Regions from separate parts of the Streptomyces tritici genome, predicted to be linked through region 1. Evidence: riboswitches for the same ligand, from Rfam matches in the RefSeq annotation. Region 1 holds a riboswitch; each other region holds the start of a gene.
The links. A riboswitch is a leader RNA that binds a small molecule or an ion and turns the genes downstream of it on or off. The one in region 1 is predicted to bind S-adenosylmethionine.
Positions count from the first base shown of each region.

Region 2: another riboswitch for S-adenosylmethionine. It lies ahead of thrC (threonine synthase); the one in region 1 lies ahead of ACNJ93_RS07870 (aminotransferase class V-fold PLP-dependent enzyme).
Region 3: another riboswitch for S-adenosylmethionine. It lies ahead of ACNJ93_RS29400 (IclR family transcriptional regulator); the one in region 1 lies ahead of ACNJ93_RS07870 (aminotransferase class V-fold PLP-dependent enzyme).

Region 1 is NZ_CP183183.1:1,688,531-1,693,844, reverse strand. It holds gene trpD (anthranilate phosphoribosyltransferase) at 1-1,024, shown strand, start outside; SAM riboswitch class IV at 1,105-1,221, shown strand; gene ACNJ93_RS07870 (aminotransferase class V-fold PLP-dependent enzyme) at 1,409-2,770, shown strand; gene ACNJ93_RS07865 (Lrp/AsnC family transcriptional regulator) at 2,872-3,153, opposite strand; gene ACNJ93_RS07860 (rhomboid family intramembrane serine protease) at 3,150-3,872, opposite strand; gene ACNJ93_RS07855 (hypothetical protein) at 4,050-4,292, shown strand; gene ACNJ93_RS07850 (NYN domain-containing protein) at 4,326-5,314, shown strand, end outside.
Region 2 is NZ_CP183183.1:3,096,366-3,101,679, reverse strand. It holds gene ACNJ93_RS14165 (alpha,alpha-trehalose-phosphate synthase (UDP-forming)) at 1-195, opposite strand, end outside; gene ACNJ93_RS14160 (hypothetical protein) at 260-430, opposite strand; gene ACNJ93_RS14155 (glucosyl-3-phosphoglycerate synthase) at 527-1,477, opposite strand; SAM riboswitch class I at 1,621-1,774, shown strand; gene thrC (threonine synthase) at 1,759-3,081, shown strand; gene ACNJ93_RS14145 (MoaD/ThiS family protein) at 3,114-3,392, shown strand; gene ACNJ93_RS14140 (cold-shock protein) at 3,779-3,982, shown strand; gene groL (chaperonin GroEL) at 4,347-5,314, shown strand, end outside.
Region 3 is NZ_CP183183.1:6,406,917-6,412,230, forward strand. It holds gene ACNJ93_RS29385 (amidohydrolase) at 20-1,654, opposite strand; gene ACNJ93_RS29390 (helix-turn-helix domain-containing protein) at 1,766-2,467, shown strand; gene ACNJ93_RS29395 (hypothetical protein) at 2,513-2,824, opposite strand; gene ACNJ93_RS29400 (IclR family transcriptional regulator) at 2,939-3,661, opposite strand; SAM riboswitch class I at 3,888-4,029, opposite strand; gene ACNJ93_RS29405 (UbiA family prenyltransferase) at 4,222-5,136, opposite strand; gene ACNJ93_RS29410 (type III polyketide synthase) at 5,215-5,314, shown strand, end outside.

The DNA of each region.
Region 1 (5,314 bases):
CCGCTCCTGGCCCGTCGTCCTGGACGGTCTGCTGAGCGGCCGCGACCAGAGCGCGGAGGACACCGCCTGGGCGATGGACCGCATCCTGCGCGGCGAGGCCACCGACGCGCAGATCGCCGGCTTCGCGGTCGCGCTGCGCGCCAAGGGCGAGACGGTCGACGAGATCACCGGACTCGTGCGCACCATGTACGCGCACGCCAACCTGATCGACGTGCCGGGCCCCTCGGTGGACATCGTCGGCACCGGCGGCGACGGCGCCAAGACGGTCAACATCTCCACCATGTCCGCGATCGTGGTGGCCGGCACCGGTGCCAAGGTCGTCAAGCACGGCAACCGGGCGGCTTCCTCCGCCTCCGGCGCCTCCGACGTCCTGGAGAAGCTCGGCGTCAACCTGGAGCTGACCCCGCAGCGGGTCGCCGAGGTCGCCGAGGAGGCCGGGATCACCTTCTGCTTCGCGGTGAAGTTCCACCCGGCGCTGCGGCACGTCGCCGCGGCCCGCAAGGAGCTCGGCATCCGGACCACCTTCAACTTCCTCGGCCCGCTCACCAACCCGGCCCGGGTGAAGGCCCAGGCCACCGGTGTGGCCGACGCCCGGATGGCCCCGATCATGGCCGGCGTGCTGGCCGAGCGCGGCTCGTCCGCGCTGGTCTTCCGCGGCGACGACGGCCTGGACGAGCTGACCACCACCGCCACCTCCAAGGTGTGGGTGGTGCGCGACGGAGCCGTGCGCGAGGAGTCCTTCGACCCGCGGGACGTCGGCATCGAGCTCGTCCCCGTCGAGGCGCTGCGCGGCGCGGACGCCTCGTACAACGCCGACGTGGCCCGCCGGCTGCTCGCGGGGGAGACCGGCCCGGTCCGGGACGCCGTCCTGCTCAACTCGGCCGCCGCGCTCACCGCCCTGCACCCGGGCGGCGGCAGCCTCGCGGAGCAGCTGCGCGCGGGCATCGAGCAGGCCGCCGAGTCCATCGACTCCGGGGCCGCCCGCCGGGCCCTGGACCGCTGGATCGCCGCCAGCAACGCCTGAACCCGCCGCGCCCGCGCAACCCCGTCCGGCATCCGGACGGGGTTGCGCGGAACGCGAGCGGTGGCATACGTTCAGCGACAGGTCATGAGTGACAGCCTCGAAGCCCCGGCTGGCTGTCCGGCAACCCTCCGTCCGTGGCGGGGTGCCCCGGGTGAAGACCGGGCCGTGGACAGCAAGGTTCACGGCAAGCGCGGACCCCTGCGCCAACCCTGGGGTCCTGGTCCTCGAGGGAGCGTCTCGTGAGCAAGCGAATGCGATAGGGCCTTCCGGCCCCTCTTCCGCACCCCCCCTTTTTCCTTTCCTCGCACGCCTCCGCGGGGACGCGGCATCCGCGTCCGCCCGCGTCGAGGCGTCGCATTCGCCTGCCTCGTACGGGAGTTCGCCATGTCCGTTTCCACCGTCGCCGCCCCCGCCGTCTGTGAGCCGCTGCCCGTCCTCGGCCGTGACGTCACCGTCCCGCTCGTCACCGGCGGAGAGGTCGCGTACGCCGCGCTCGACTACGCCGCCAGCGCCCCGGCCCTGCAGCGCGTCTGGGACGACGTCGCCGCCTACGCCCCGTACTACGGCAGCGTGCACCGCGGCGCCGGGTACCTCTCGCAGCTGTCCACCGACCTGTTCGAGAACAGCCGGGCCACCGTCGCGGAGTTCCTCGACTGCCGCGACGGCGACCAGGTGGTCTTCACCCGCTCCACCACCGACTCGCTCAACCTGCTCGCCGCCGTCCTGCCCGCCGACTGCCAGGTGTTCGTCTTCGAGACCGAGCACCACGCCTCGCTGCTTCCCTGGAAGGACGCCCAGGTCACGTACCTGAACGCGCCGCGCACCCCGCGGCAGGCGGTCGACACCCTGGAGCGCGCCCTCGCCGAGCGCGACCCCCACGGCCCCGCCCTGGTCTGCGTGACCGGCGCGTCCAACGTGACCGGCGAGCTGTGGCCGGTGCGCGAACTCGCCGCCGCGGCCCACGCGCACGGCGCCCGCATCGTGCTCGACGCCGCCCAACTCGCCCCGCACCACCCGGTCTCGGTGCGCGAACTGGACGTGGACTGGGTCGCGTTCTCCGGGCACAAGCTGTACGCGCCCTTCGGCTCCGGCGTCCTCGCCGGCCGCGCCGACTGGCTCCAGGCGGCCGAGCCGTACCTCGCCGGAGGCGGCGCCTCCCGTAAGGTCGCCCGCCGCGCCGACGGCGGGGTGCACGTCGAGTGGCACACCACCGCCGCCCGCCACGAGGCCGGTTCGCCGAACGTCATCGGCGTCTACGCCATCGCCGCCGCCTGCAAGGCGCTCACCGAGGCCGGCTTCGACACGCTGGTCGCCCGCGAGCAGCACCTCATCGACACCGTCCGCGCCGGACTGGCCGAGGTGCCCGAGGTGAGGGTGCTCTCCCTGTTCGGCGACGAGGCGCCGCGGGTCGGGGTGATCTCGTTCGTGGTGGAGGGCTGGAACAGCTCGCACTTCGCGGCCGCGCTCTCCGCCGAGTACGGCATCGGCGTCCGCGACGGCCTGTTCTGCGCCCACCCGCTGGTGCGCACGCTGCTGGGCAGCGACCCGCAGGACGTCGGCGAGTGCGGCGCGCCGGAGGCGGAGCCGGGTGAGAGGTCGCTCAACGCGATCCGGGTGAGCTTCGGGGCCGGCACCCCGGACGAGCACGTGGAGCGCTTCGTGGCGGCCGTGAAGGAGCTGGTCCGGGACGGGGCGCAGTGGAAGTACCGCACCGAGGACGGCCGCTGTGTCCCGGACCGCGGCTGACCGCGGCTGACCGCGGTCTACCGGCGGGCTGACCGGCCACTCGTACGGGTGAAGGGGCCTCCGCGGCGGGGCCCCTTCCTCGTGCGACCGGTTATGGCCGGTTACGACTCCAGGCCGATGGCGAAGGCCGCCTCCAGGTCGTGCTGGGAGTACGTGCGGAACGCGACGTGCGTGTCCGTGGCCTCGACGCCGGGGATCTTGCTGATGCGGCCGGGGATCACGTCGGCCAGGTCGTCGTGCCGGGCGACCCGGACCATGGCGATCAGGTCGTAGGTGCCGGTCACCGAGAAGACCTCGCTGACGCTGTCCAGCGCGGCGATCGACTCCGCGATCTCGGGAATGCGGTCCACGCTGGTCTTGATGAGCACGATCGCGGTGATCATGGCTGGCGTTCTCCCTCGGTCGCCGCGGCTGGGACCCTCACCTTATCCGCAGAGCCGTAGCGGCCCCAGGCGTAGAGGAAGCCGAGCGCGAAGCCCACCACGTGGGCCAGGTACGCCACCCCCGGCCCCGGCCCGGCGGAGCGGGCCGCGAGCCACTGCAGCACGAACCAGAAGACCAGCACGATCCAGGCGGGGAAGCGCAGCGGCAGGAACAGCAGGAAGGGGAACAGGCTGGTCACCCGGGCCCGGGGGAAGAGGAAGAGGAACGCCCCGAGCACCGCCGAGATCGCCCCCGACGCCCCCACCAGGGTCTGCTCGCTGGTCGCGTGCGCGGCCGCGTACGCCAGCAGGGCGAGATAGCCGCAGCCGAGGCAGAAGAGCAGGAACTCCAGCCGGCCCATCCGCTCCTCCGCCATCGCGCCGAAGACGGACAGGAAGAGCATGTTGCCCAGCAGGTGCAGCCAGTTGCCGTGCACGAACAGCGCGGTGACGGGCGAGAGCAGGGTGTGCGGCTCGCTGCTCATCAGCTCCGCGGGGATCACGCCCCAGCGGCGGAACCAGTCGCTCTGCGCGGCCAGGAGCCGGTCGCCCGTGCCGTACGACGGATTGAACCCGGAGACCGGCCCGAGCAGGAACACCAGACAGCAGACCGCGATCAGGCCGTACGTCATCGTCGGTCCGCGCACCGCGCCGCGCGCCGCCGCCCGCCAGTCGATCATGCACAGATCATGGCGTAACCGGACCGACGGGGACAGAGCGCCTCGCCGGGGCGCCCGGGAACCGGTGCGCGGGAGCGGCTCGGGGTGCGCGGGGGAGACTAGGGTGACGGGCAGTACCTCCGCAGTTCGACGGCGCACCGCGGGACCCCTCGAAGGAACAGGAAGAAGGACGGCACCATGACGACGGTTCCCCAGCCGACCGCCGAGACCCGCTGGCGCTGCACGCTCTGCGGCAACCTGACCCGCTTCGACGTGACCCGGTCCTCGAAGGTCGTCGAGTACGTCCATCTGGACCTGGCCGGCGAGCCCACCGTGGAGGAGCGCGAGGTGCTCAGTGAGACCATCGAGTCGGTCCGCTGCCGCTGGTGCAACGCGGTGGACCAGATCGAACTGGTGGACAGGCCGGGTACGGCTTCCTGAGGCACGGCGCGGACGACGATGAGGTGACGGAACGTGGAGCAGCCCGCACGGGACGGTGAGCCGGGCGGTGCGGCCGGCGACGCCGCCGAGGCGCTCGACCGACCGCTGCCCGAGGGCGTGCGGCGGCGCGTCGTCGCGCTGGTCGCCGACGCCTTCGGCGGGCTCACGGTCGGCGAGCTCCCGTCCGCGCTGCGGCAGTACGCCCGTTTCACCCCGAGCCGCCGCGCCAAGTTCGCCGGTACGGCGATGGCCGCCGCCCTGGAGACCGACGCGGTGTTCCGGCAGCGGATCGGCGAGCGGTTCAAGGAGGCGGAGCCGGAGCTGGCCTCGGCCGTCGAGTCCGGCAGTCCGCCGGCCGCCGCCGACCCGGTGGACGTGGCCGCCGCCGCGTACGTGCTGCGGCCGGCCGGCTGGGTCAAGCTGGTCGCCGCCGCAGGCGAGGAGGTCCAGCGGGCGGACGCCGAGCGGGCCGAGGAGGCCGGCCGGCGCGAACTGGAGCGGCTGCGCGAGGAGGTGGCCGCCGCCAAGGAGCGCGGCCGCGTCGAGACCGAGCAGCTGCGCCACGACCTGGAGGCCGCCCGCAAGGAAGCGGAATCGCTTCACCGCAAGCTGCGCAGCGCCCAGAGCGACGTGAAGCGCGGCGAGGCGGCGCTGCGCCGCACCCAGGGCGAGATCGACGCGATCCGGGCGGAGGCCGCCGCGCAGGTGTCGGCCGCCGAGAGCGAGACCCGCCGGCTCAAGTCCCGGCTCTCCGAGGTGGAGGCGGCCCTGGAGGCCAGCCGGCGCGCCGCCCGCGAGGGCCGCTCGGTGGAGGACATGCGGCTGCGGCTGCTCCTGGACACGGTGCTGGACGCGGCCCAGGGCCTGCGCCGCGAACTGGCCCTGCCGCCGGTGTCGGTGCATCCGGCGGACCTGGTGGACGCGGTGGAGCCGGGGCGGATGTCGCCGAAGGACATCGCGGCCCGGGCGCTGTCCGAGACCGATCCGGCGCTGCTCGACCAACTGCTCGCGCTGCCCCAGGC
Region 2 (5,314 bases), 1.4 Mb from region 1:
CTCGCCGACGCCCTGCCGCACCGCCTCCCGGTCGCCCTCGCCCAGGGCCGCGCAGACCCACAGGCTGTCCTCCGCCGAGATCGCGCTCAGGCCGGACACCAGCCCGCCGCCGCCCCGCCGGGCGTCGAGCGTGCCGTCGTCCCGGCGCACGTAGCTGACGGGACCGCGGTTGGAAGCGACGAGAACACTGGCCATGGGGCGAACCTAGCCCGTCCCGTATCCGCTCAAACGTACGCCCGGACACGGTGGCGACAACCGGTCAGCGGTCCCGGCGCGCCCGGAGCGCCGCCCGCGCCACCACGCCCGTCGCGCCCAGCGCCAGCATCAGCCCGCCCAGCAGCCACAGACGCTCCCCGGCGTGCCCGGCCGCGCCGAGCAGGGTCCCTTCGTGCAGCAGCCGCGCCTCGTGCATCATCTGTGCAAATCGCATGAAAAGGGAATCTAGTCATCCCTTTCCGCGCCTTTCGGCTGCGCCACGCCCGTCACGGCTCCGCAAGGCGCCTCGGCTGCGCCACGCCCGTCCCGGCTACGCGACCCGCCTGTGCGCGTACTCCGCGATCTCCGTCATCGGCGGCCGCTCCTCGGTGTCCACCGGGTACGTCCGCGGCACGAACCCCGGCTCGCCCGCCGCGCCCCGCTCGAACTGCGTCAGCACCGGCCGCACCAGATGCCCCCGCGACAGCCGCACCTGCGCCGTCCGGTAGATCGCCGCCGCCATCCGGCCCAGCGCCTGACCGCCCTGGTGGCGGTGCTTGCGCACCCCCACGTCCACCTGCGCCAGGGCGTCCAGGCCCACCGTGTGCAGCGCGTCCACAAGGAGCCCCAGCTCCACCCCGTACCCCACCGGGAACGGCAGCCGCTCCAGCAGCGAGCGCCGCGCCGCGTACTCGCCGCCCAGCGGCTGCACGAAGCCCGCCAGCTGCGGCCAGTGCAGGTTCAGCAGCGGCCGCGCCACCAGCTCCGTCACCCGGCCGCCCTGCCCCGGGGCGTCCCCCAGGGGCCGGTCGTACATGGCCTTGACGAACTCCACGTCCGGGTCCGTCAGCAGCGGGCCCACGATCCCCGAGACGAAGTCCGCGGAGAAGTCCCGCAGGTCCGCGTCCACGAAGCAGACGATGTCCCCGCCGGTCGCCATCAGCGAGCGCCACAGCACCTCGCCCTTGCCCGGCACGGCCGGGATCCCCGGCAGGATCGCGTCCCGCGCCACCACCCGCGCGCCGGCCGCCGCCGCCACCTCCGCCGTCCGGTCCGTGGACCCGGAGTCCACCACCACCAGCTCGTCGACGAGCGGGACCGCCTCCGACATCAGTTCGCGCCGGATCACGGAGACGATGTCGCCGACGGTCGCCTCCTCGTCGAGCGCGGGCAGCACGACGCTCACCGTCGTCGCGCGCTTGGCGGCGAGGATCTGGTCGAGGGGACGATCGGCCACCGACCAGGAGCGCCGCCCGAGCCAGCGCTCCACTTCTTCCAGCACGTCCGTTACTCCCCAGTTGCGGTGTGTGATCCATCTCGCGCTTCGGACGGCTGTCTCAACCGCCCACGCCTTCGGTTACAGTCTTGAACAACGCGGAGGCCCGATGCATGTCGGGGTCCCGACCGCGACTCACAATCGAATACCGCTCATCCAGAGGGGCAGAGGGACACGGCCCGTTGAAGCCCCGGCAACCCTCCAGCCGGTCTCCAGTCCGCGCAGCGCGCGGCCGCGAGGCTCCCGGCTAGGGAAGGTGCCAAATCCGTCTCATGGCGAAATGCGCCATGAGGAAGATGAGGAGAAAGGGCCTCGCCTCCATGGCTGTACAGACGGTTGCACCCACCACGAACGCGGTCGATCTCGGCCCCGCCACCGGCCTCTCCTGTCGCGAGTGCGGCGAGCGTTTCGCGCTCGGCCCGATCTTCGCCTGCGAGCTGTGTTTCGGCCCGCTGGAAGTCGCGTACGAACTCCCCGCCGGCGACCCCGAGGCGCTGCGCAAGCAGATCGAGGCCGGACCCGCCAACATCTGGCGCTACGCCCCGCTGCTGCCCGTCCCGGCCGACGTCACCCAGAAGCCCAACCTGAACCCCGGCTGGACCAAGCTCGTCCAGGCGGACAACCTCGCCCGCGCGCTGGGCGTCGAGCCGGGCAAGCTGTTCGTCAAGGACGACTCCGGAAACCCGACCCACTCCTTCAAGGACCGCGTCGTCGCCCAGGCCATCGAGGCCGCCCGCGCCTTCGGCTTCACCACCCTGTCCTGCTCCTCCACCGGCAACCTGGCCGGCGCCGTCGGCGCCGCGGCCGCCCGCGCCGGCTTCCGCTCCTGCGTGTTCATCCCGCACGACCTGGAGCAGGGCAAGGTCGTCATGGCCGCCGTCTACGGCGGCGACCTCGTCGGCATCGAGGGCACGTACGACGACGTCAACCGCTTCTGCTCCGAGCTCATCGGCGACCCGCTGGGCGAGGGCTGGGGCTTCGTCAACGTCAACCTGCGGCCGTACTACGCCGAGGGCTCCAAGACGCTGGCCTACGAGATCTGCGAGCAGCTCGGCTGGCGGCTGCCCGACCAGCTCGTGATCCCGATCGCCTCCGGCTCCCAGCTCACCAAGATCGACAAGGGTCTGCAGGAGCTCATCAAGCTCGGCCTCGTCGAGGACAGGCCGTACAAGATCTTCGGCGCCCAGGCCGAGGGCTGCTCCCCGGTCTCGGCCGCCTTCAAGGCCGGCCACGACGTGGTCCGCCCGCAGAAGCCGAACACCATCGCCAAGTCGCTCGCCATCGGCAACCCGGCCGACGGCCCGTACGTCCTCGACATCGCCCGCCGCACCGGCGGCGCCGTGGAGGACGTGAACGACGAGCAGGTGGTGGACGCGATCAAGCTGCTCGCCCGCACCGAGGGCATCTTCGCCGAGACCGCGGGCGGCGTGACCGTCGGCGTGACGAAGAAGCTCGTCGAGAACGGTCTGCTCGACCCGAGCCTCACCACGGTCGTCCTCAACACCGGCGACGGGCTCAAGACCCTCGACGCGGTGGCCGACACCTCTCAGGCGACCGCCGTCATCCGCCCGAGCCTGGACGCGTTCCGCGACGCCGGCCTGGCGAACTGAGCCGACTGCGACTGAAAGGGAGTAACCGCAGCATGAGCGTCAACGTCCGCATCCCCACCATCCTCCGCACCTACACCGGCGGGCAGTCCGAGGTCCAGGCGGAGGGCGCGACCCTCGCCGAGGTCATCGCGGACCTGGAGAAGAACCACACCGGCATCGCCGCCCGCGTCCTGGACGACCAGGGCAAGCTGCGCCGCTTCGTCAACGTCTACGTGAACGACGACGACGTCCGTTTCGAGCAGGGCCTGGAGACGGCCACGCCGGACGGCGCGGGCGTCTCGATCATCCCGGCCGTCGCCGGCGGCTGCTGAGTTACCAGCGGTACCCGAATTGCCCCCTCCGCGAGAGAAGCGGAGGGGGCAATTCTGCATGGTTGAGCGCGGTAGAGTTGGGGAAGTCCCCTCCGCTGCTCGTGCCGGCCGCATATGAGAATGCGCCCGCACGCGACAAGATGCAGCCAAAGTGTTCGAGCGTTGTGTACTTTTTGCGTCCTTTGCCGGGCCCGACTTGCCCTGGATATCAAGGAAATCTCCGCAATTCTCCTTTCCGGCGCGCTCAGAATTCTCGTCCGATTGACCTGTTGCAGAGGGCAGTTGGGCAGATACATTCAGCCGCGGTCGACGCGTTCCGGCGCAGGGTCTGACCCGGGTCCGCGAAGTGCGGTCCCGCGCAAGGGCCAGTAATAGGGGAGTTAGGCATGGCTCAGGGCACCGTCAAGTGGTTCAACGCGGAGAAGGGCTACGGCTTCATCGCGGTCGACGGTGGTGCGGATGTTTTCGTCCACTACAGCGCAATCCAGATGGACGGCTACCGCACCCTCGAGGAGGGGCAGCGGGTCGAGTTCGAGATCTCGCAGGGCCAGAAGGGCCCGCAGGCCGACATGGTCAAGCTCGCCGTCTGACCGCGGCGCGATCGGCCACCGACGCACTTCACCCGAGGGGCCCGCATCCTGACCGGATGCGGGCCCCTCGCGTGCGCCCGCACCTCCGGCGCGGCCTCGCCCGACACCCGGAAGCCGCTTGCGCCCTCCCGACGCCCGACCACCACCCCTTGTTCGACGTCCCTGCGGGACGGCCTTGCACTCTCCTGGGTCGAGTGCTAATCATTGGCGTTAGCACTCTCCACGTGAGAGTGCTTACGGATCGGGCAGACGAGGTCCGCAGGCCGGGCGGGGCAAGGAACCGCACGGCGCGCAGACCGTCCGTCGCGGGCGTCGGCGCGGTCCTGGAGCGTTATCCACCCCATGTCCGGGAGGACCACTTCACATGGCCAAGATCATCGCGTTCGACGAGGAGGCCCGGCGCGGTCTCGAGCGCGGCATGAACCAGCTCGCTGACGCCGTCAAGGTCACCCTTGGCCCCAAGGGCCGGAACGTCGTCCTCGAGAAGAAGTGGGGCGCCCCCACGATCACCAACGATGGTGTGTCCATCGCCAAGGAGATCGAGCTCGAGGACCCGTACGAGAAGATCGGCGCCGAGCTGGTCAAGGAAGTCGCCAAGAAGACGGACGACGTCGCCGGCGACGGTACGACCACCGCGACCGTCCTCGCCCAGGCGCTCGTCCGCGAGGGCCTGCGCAACGTGGCGGCCGGCGCCAACCCGATGGCCCTGAAGCGCGGCATCGAGAAGGCCGTCGAGGCCGTCTCCGGCGCCCTGCTCGACCAGGCCAAGGAGGTCGAGACCAAGGAGCAGATCGCCTCCACCGCCTCCATCTCCGCCGCCGACACCCAGATCGGCGAGCTCATCGCCGAGGCCATGGACAAGGTCGGCAAGGAAGGCGTCATCACCGTCGAGGAGTCCCAGACCTTCGGTCTGGAGCTGGAGCTCACCGAGGGCATGCGCTTCGACAAGGGCTACATCTCGGCGTACTTCGCGACCGACATGGAGCGCATGGAGGCCGCGCTCGAGGACCCGTACATCCTCATCGTCAACTCCAAGGTCAGCAACGTGAAGGACCTCCTTCCGCTGCTGGAGAAGGTCATGCAGTCCGGCAAGCCGCTGCTGATCATCGCCGAGGACGTCGAGGGCGAGGCCCTGTCGACCCTGGTCGTCAACAAGATCCGCGGCACCTTCAAGTCCGTCGCCGTCAAGGCCCCGGGCTTCGGCGACCGCCGCAAGGCCATGCTGAACGACATCGCCATCCTCACGGGCGGCACGGTCATCTCCGAGGAGGTCGGCCTCAAGCTCGAGAACGCCGGCCTGGACCTGCTGGGCCGCGCCCGCAAGGTCGTCAT
Region 3 (5,314 bases), 4.7 Mb from region 1:
TCGACGCCGCGTCGGTAGCTCAGACCTGGTGGACGAGCGCGCCGCCCACGTACGTGCGTTCCACGCGGGCCTCGGCGATCTCCTCCGGCGGCGCGGCGAGGATGTCGCGGTCGAGCACCACCAGGTCGGCGAGGTGGCCGGGGCGCAGGCTGCCGGCGTCGTCGTGGCCGTTCACGTGCGCCGCGCCCGCGGTGTAGGCGGCCAGGGCCGTCGGCAGGTCGAGGCGCTGCTCGGGCAGGAAGACCCGGTGGTCGTCGGTGCCCGGTTCGCGGCGGTTGACGGCCACGTGGAGGCCCGCGAGGGGGTCGGGGCTCGAGACGGGCCAGTCGCTGCCGGCGGCGAGGGTGGCCCCGGCGCGGACCAGATCGCCGAACGGGTACTGCCAGGCGGCGCGTTCGGGCCCGAGGAACGGGATGGTCAGCTCGTCCATCTGCGGCTCGTGCGCCGCCCACAGCGGCTGGATGTTCGCGAGGGCGCCGAGCGCCGCGAACCGCGGCACGTCGTCGGGGTGGACGACCTGGAGGTGGGCCAGGTGGTGGCGGTTGCCGCGCCGCCCGTTGACGGCCACGGCGGCCTCCACCGCGTCGAGCGCCTCGCGCACGGCGCGGTCGCCGAGGGCGTGGAAGTGGACCTGGAAGTCCAGGGCGTCGAGCGCGGTGACGTGGTCGCGCAGGGCGACGGGGTCGACGAAGCTGAGCCCGGAGTTGGCCGTGGCGCAGCCGCAGCCGTCCAGGTACGGGGAGGTCATCGCGGCGGTGAAGTTCTCCGCGATGCCGTCCTGCATGATCTTGACCGAGCCGGCCCGGAACCTCCCGTACGTCAACTCCTCGCGGCGGGCCACGAGTTCGGGAATCTGCTCGGCGCCGCGCTCGCGGTCCCACCACAGCGCCCCCGTCACCCGCGCGGTCAGCGAACCGTCCCGCGCCGCGGCCAGGTACGCGCCGGAAGGGTCGGGCATGCCGTTGAACGCGCCGAGCAGCGCGTCCTGCCAGCCGGTCACGCCCAGCGAGTGCAGCAGCCTCTGCGCCCGCAGCAGAGCCGCGAGCCGCTCCTCAGGGGTGCTCGGCGGCACGAGGCGCGACACCAGTCCCGTCGCACCCTCCTGCAGCATGCCGCTGGGCGACCCGTCCGCCTCCCGCTCGACGCGCCCGTCGGCCGGGTCCGGGGTGGCGGCGGTGACCCCGGCGAGCTCCAGGGCGCGGGAGTTGGCCCAGGCGCCGTGGTGGTCCCGGTTGGACAGCAGTACCGGCCGGTCCGGTACGACCGTGTCGAGCAGGTGCCGGGTCGGCAGCCCGCCGGCGAAGGTCTCCAGGGACCAGCCGCCGCCGGTGATCCACTCCCGGTCCGGGTGCGCCTCGGCGTAGGCGCGGATCCGCTCCAGGCACGAGTCGACGTCGACGACACCGGTCAGGTCGCACTGGGCGAGCTCGCTGCCGCCGCCGACGGCGTGGATGTGCGCGTCCTGGAAGCCGGGCAGCAGCAGCCGGCCGGTCAGGTCGACGACCTCGGTCCGGGGGCCGATCAGCTCGCGCACCTCGTCGTGGCCGACGGCCGTGATCCGTTCCCCGGTGACCGCGAGCGAACTCGCGCGCGTCCGGGCGGAGTCCATCGTGAGGACGGGTCCTCCGGTGAAGACCAGATCGGCGTGGGGCATACGGCGGCTCCCTTGCGTGCGGCGCGCCGGGCGGGCGCGGGGCGGCGGACAGGACGCCATGCAAGCCTGTCGGCGGTTTACAGGTCAATGGTGTTGACATAAGGTGCGGCCATGTCCGATCGCGTGGTCCCCGAAGGCGCCCGGCGGCGGCGCCGGCCGACGAAGCAGGGCGCCGTCCTGTCCGAACGCCTCATCGTCGAGACGGCGTTGCGCCTGGTCGCCGAACACGGCGCGGACGCCCTGTCGGTACGGCGGCTGGGCGCCGCCCTCGGCGCGGACCCCAGCGCCCTGTACCGCTACTTCCGCAACACCGACGCCCTGCTCCTCGCCCTGGCCGACGAGATGATCGGCCGCGCCCAGGAGGGCTGGCGGCCGACCGGCGACTGGCGCGCGGACCTGCGCGCCCTGGGCCTGCGCATCCACGCCGCGTACCTGGCCCAGCCGCAGGCCGCCCTGCTGGCCGCGCACCGCACCACCGGCCGCCCGCACGAGACACGGGCCGTCGAGACGATCCTCGGCATCCTGCGCGACGGCGGCTTCCCCGACGCCCTGGCCGTACGGATCTACCATGCCTTCGTCGACCAGGCCCTGGCCTTCGCCGCCCAGGACGCCGCGGCCGCGGCCCTGCCCGAGGCGGCGGCGGAGGCGGACGCCGAAGTCTGGCACGCCGCGTACGGCCGCCTGCCCGCCCGGACCCACCCGAACATCGCGGCCACGTACCCGCTGCTCGCCGCCGAAATGCGGCACAGCGGCTACCCCTTCGCCCTCGAACTCACCCTCGCGGCGGCGGCAACACTCCATCCTGACGCCTGACGCCTGATGGCGAATTCCAGGAAGAGGACTCGGCGACGCCATGCTTCAGGCAGTCCCCGGCGTTCGGTGGGGGGTGACGTGACCGGTCCAGGACGAGGGTTCCTGGGGCGAATCCCAGACCACTTCGACGTCGACTTCGTGGAAGTCGCGCGCGAGTCCTACGACCATGGCTTCCGCGCGGCCCCGCGCCTCGGCGGGGTCGGCGTCGATCGGCGCGTCGGGAAGCCGCCCGCAGAGCATTCCGCCTTCGGCGGTGAGGACCGTGTGGCGCCAGCCCTCCGGCGTCGCCAGCAGGACGACGGCCTTCGGCATGCCGAAGGGAGTCCGCTTCTTCTTGGCCTGCGGTCGTTTCCCCATGGAGCCATCCAACATCGTCGGCGCACGGGATGCGGAGGCCAGGTGCGTGCGTGGGTGCACCGCGTGCCGGGCCTGAGCCGGGGGAGGGCGCAGGGCTTGGTGGCGTTGCCGGTGTCAGGGGTGGCGGATGGCTTCGGTGAGGCGTTCGGCCGCGTCGACGGCGACCTGGGCGAGCAGCGTGCCGGGGTTGCGGGTGAGGCGTTGGATCGGGCCTGTGACCGTGAGGGCGGCCACGACGCGATGGGCCGCGTCGCGCACCGGCGCCGAGACGGACGCCATGCCGGGTTCGCGTTCGCCGGTCGACTGGGCCCAGCCCCGGCGTCGTACGCCGCTGAGGGTGGTGGCGGTGAAGCGGGCCCCCTGCAGACCGTGGTGGTAGCGCTCGGGTTCCTCCCAGGCCAGCAGGACCTGGGCGGCGGAGCCGGCCTTCATGGGGAGTGCGGAACCGACGGGCACGATGTCACGCAGGCCCGAGGCGCGTTCGGCGGCGGCGACGCAGACGCGCATCTCCCCCTGCCGGCGGTACAGCTGCGCGCTTTCGCCGGTGGTGTCACGCAGGGCGGTGAGTACCGGGCCCGCCGCGGCCAGCAGGCGGTCCTCGCCCGCCGCGGTCGCGAGTTCGGCGAGCCGGGGGCCGAGGACGAAGCGGCCCTGCAGGTCCCTGGCGACGAGGCGGTGGCGTTCGAGGGCGGTGGCGAGCCGGTGGGCTGTGGGCCGGGCCAGTCCCGTGGCGGTGACCAACCCCGCCAGTGTGGCGGGCCCTGACGCCAGCGCGCCCAGGATCACTGCGGTCTTGTCGAGGACGCCGACACCGCTAGAAATATCCGATATATCCATGAGAAGAGGTGCTCCAGTCTCGACCCGCGAGGCATGCGAGGCGTGCGAGGCATGCGAGGCATGCGTCGCGGGAACCGCGCCCAGGCGGAGGGCAGGGAAGATCAGTGGGGAAGGGCCGAAGCGGTCGGCCGATGCGCCGCGGTGATCACGAGACGGATACGCGGGTACGCGGAAAGCCCGGGGCAGACAGAAGCGGGGCGAAGGTCAGCACAGAGAGCACCGTGTCTCCTCATCTTTTCCCGCGCCACGTTGGCGCGGGCCGGAGTTGGCACTGATCCCGACGGCGCGGCGCGAACATGGAGCGCCGGGTCGAACGGGGAGTTGCCGGGGCTTCGTAGGGCCGGTCCCTCCACCCCTCTGGATGATTCGCGAGGAACCATACAAGACTCCGGGCGCTCCCTGCCAACGGCTGCCCGGCTCCGCGAGCGGCAGGTCAGGCGGCCCGCGACGCCGCCGGCGGCGGAACCGAATCCGTTCGGACGCCGGGGCGGGCCTGTGACGAGGTGCAGCAGTACGCGAGCGAGCCGCGCGGGGACAGGACCCGGCGGCGTCGGCTTCGGTCAGGGCCAGACCTGACCGCCGGTCGGCGCGCCTCCGGCCAGTACCAGAAGCGTGGCGTCGAGGCCCGCCATGACCATGATGGCGACGAAGGGCACGCGCCCGCGCACCCACGCGGACGGTCCGGCCACCGCCACGAGGCAGAGCGCGGAGGTCACTCCCGTCAGGCCCATTCCCGCCGGGGACACCGGCCCCGCCGGGCCGGCCGTCAGCACCACGGAGGCGGCGAGGGCCAGGACCGCGGCCGACGCCACGGACCCGCGCCGACCCACTCTCTGCGGGAGCCCGCGCACCCCGCCCGCGAGGTCGTCGTCCAGGTCCGGCAGGACGTTGGCGAAGTGGGCGCTGGTCCCCAGCAGCGCCGCCGCGGCGGTCAGCCACAGGGGTGGCCACGGGCGGCCGGGGAGCGCCAGTGTCAGGAACGCGGGCAGCAGCCCGAAGGCGACCGCGTACGGCAGCCAGGAGAGGACCGTCCGCTTGAGCCACAGGTTGTACGTCCAGCCTGAGGCGACGCAGACGAGGTGCACCACGCCGGCCAGGAGCCCGCAACCGAGCGACAGCGGCACGCAGAGCAGCAGCGCGACGACGGCCGCCGCTTCCACCGCGCCCGGCCGCGCGGCGCCCGTGGCCAGCGGCTTGTCACGGCGGCCCGCGGCCCGGTCGCGCCGCCGGTCCAGAAGGTCGTTGCACCAGCCGATCGACAGCTGACCGGCTGCGACCGCCGCCACCGCCTCGGCCGCCGAGGCCGCGCCGAGGCCGGACGCGACGGCCAGCAGCGCGGCGAGGACCGTCACCGCCGCCGCCGGCACGGGGTGACTTGCCTTCAGCAGGCCGACGACAGTTCGGCGTTGCTCCGAACCCGGAACGGCGGCCGGAGCGGCGAGGCGGGGAGTTCCCTTGTCCGTGGTGGGGCGCACCGCACCACGCTAGGCGACGGCGCGCCCACGACCGCCGGGTTGAGGGCGTCGGCGTCCTACCGTCCCTATGTTGGAGCAATGACCCGCGTCCTCGCGGTGAGCACGGCTTTCCCGCCGCACCGCCACATGCAGCACGAGATCACCGAAGACCTCGTCTCCGGTCTGCCGCCGGGATCCG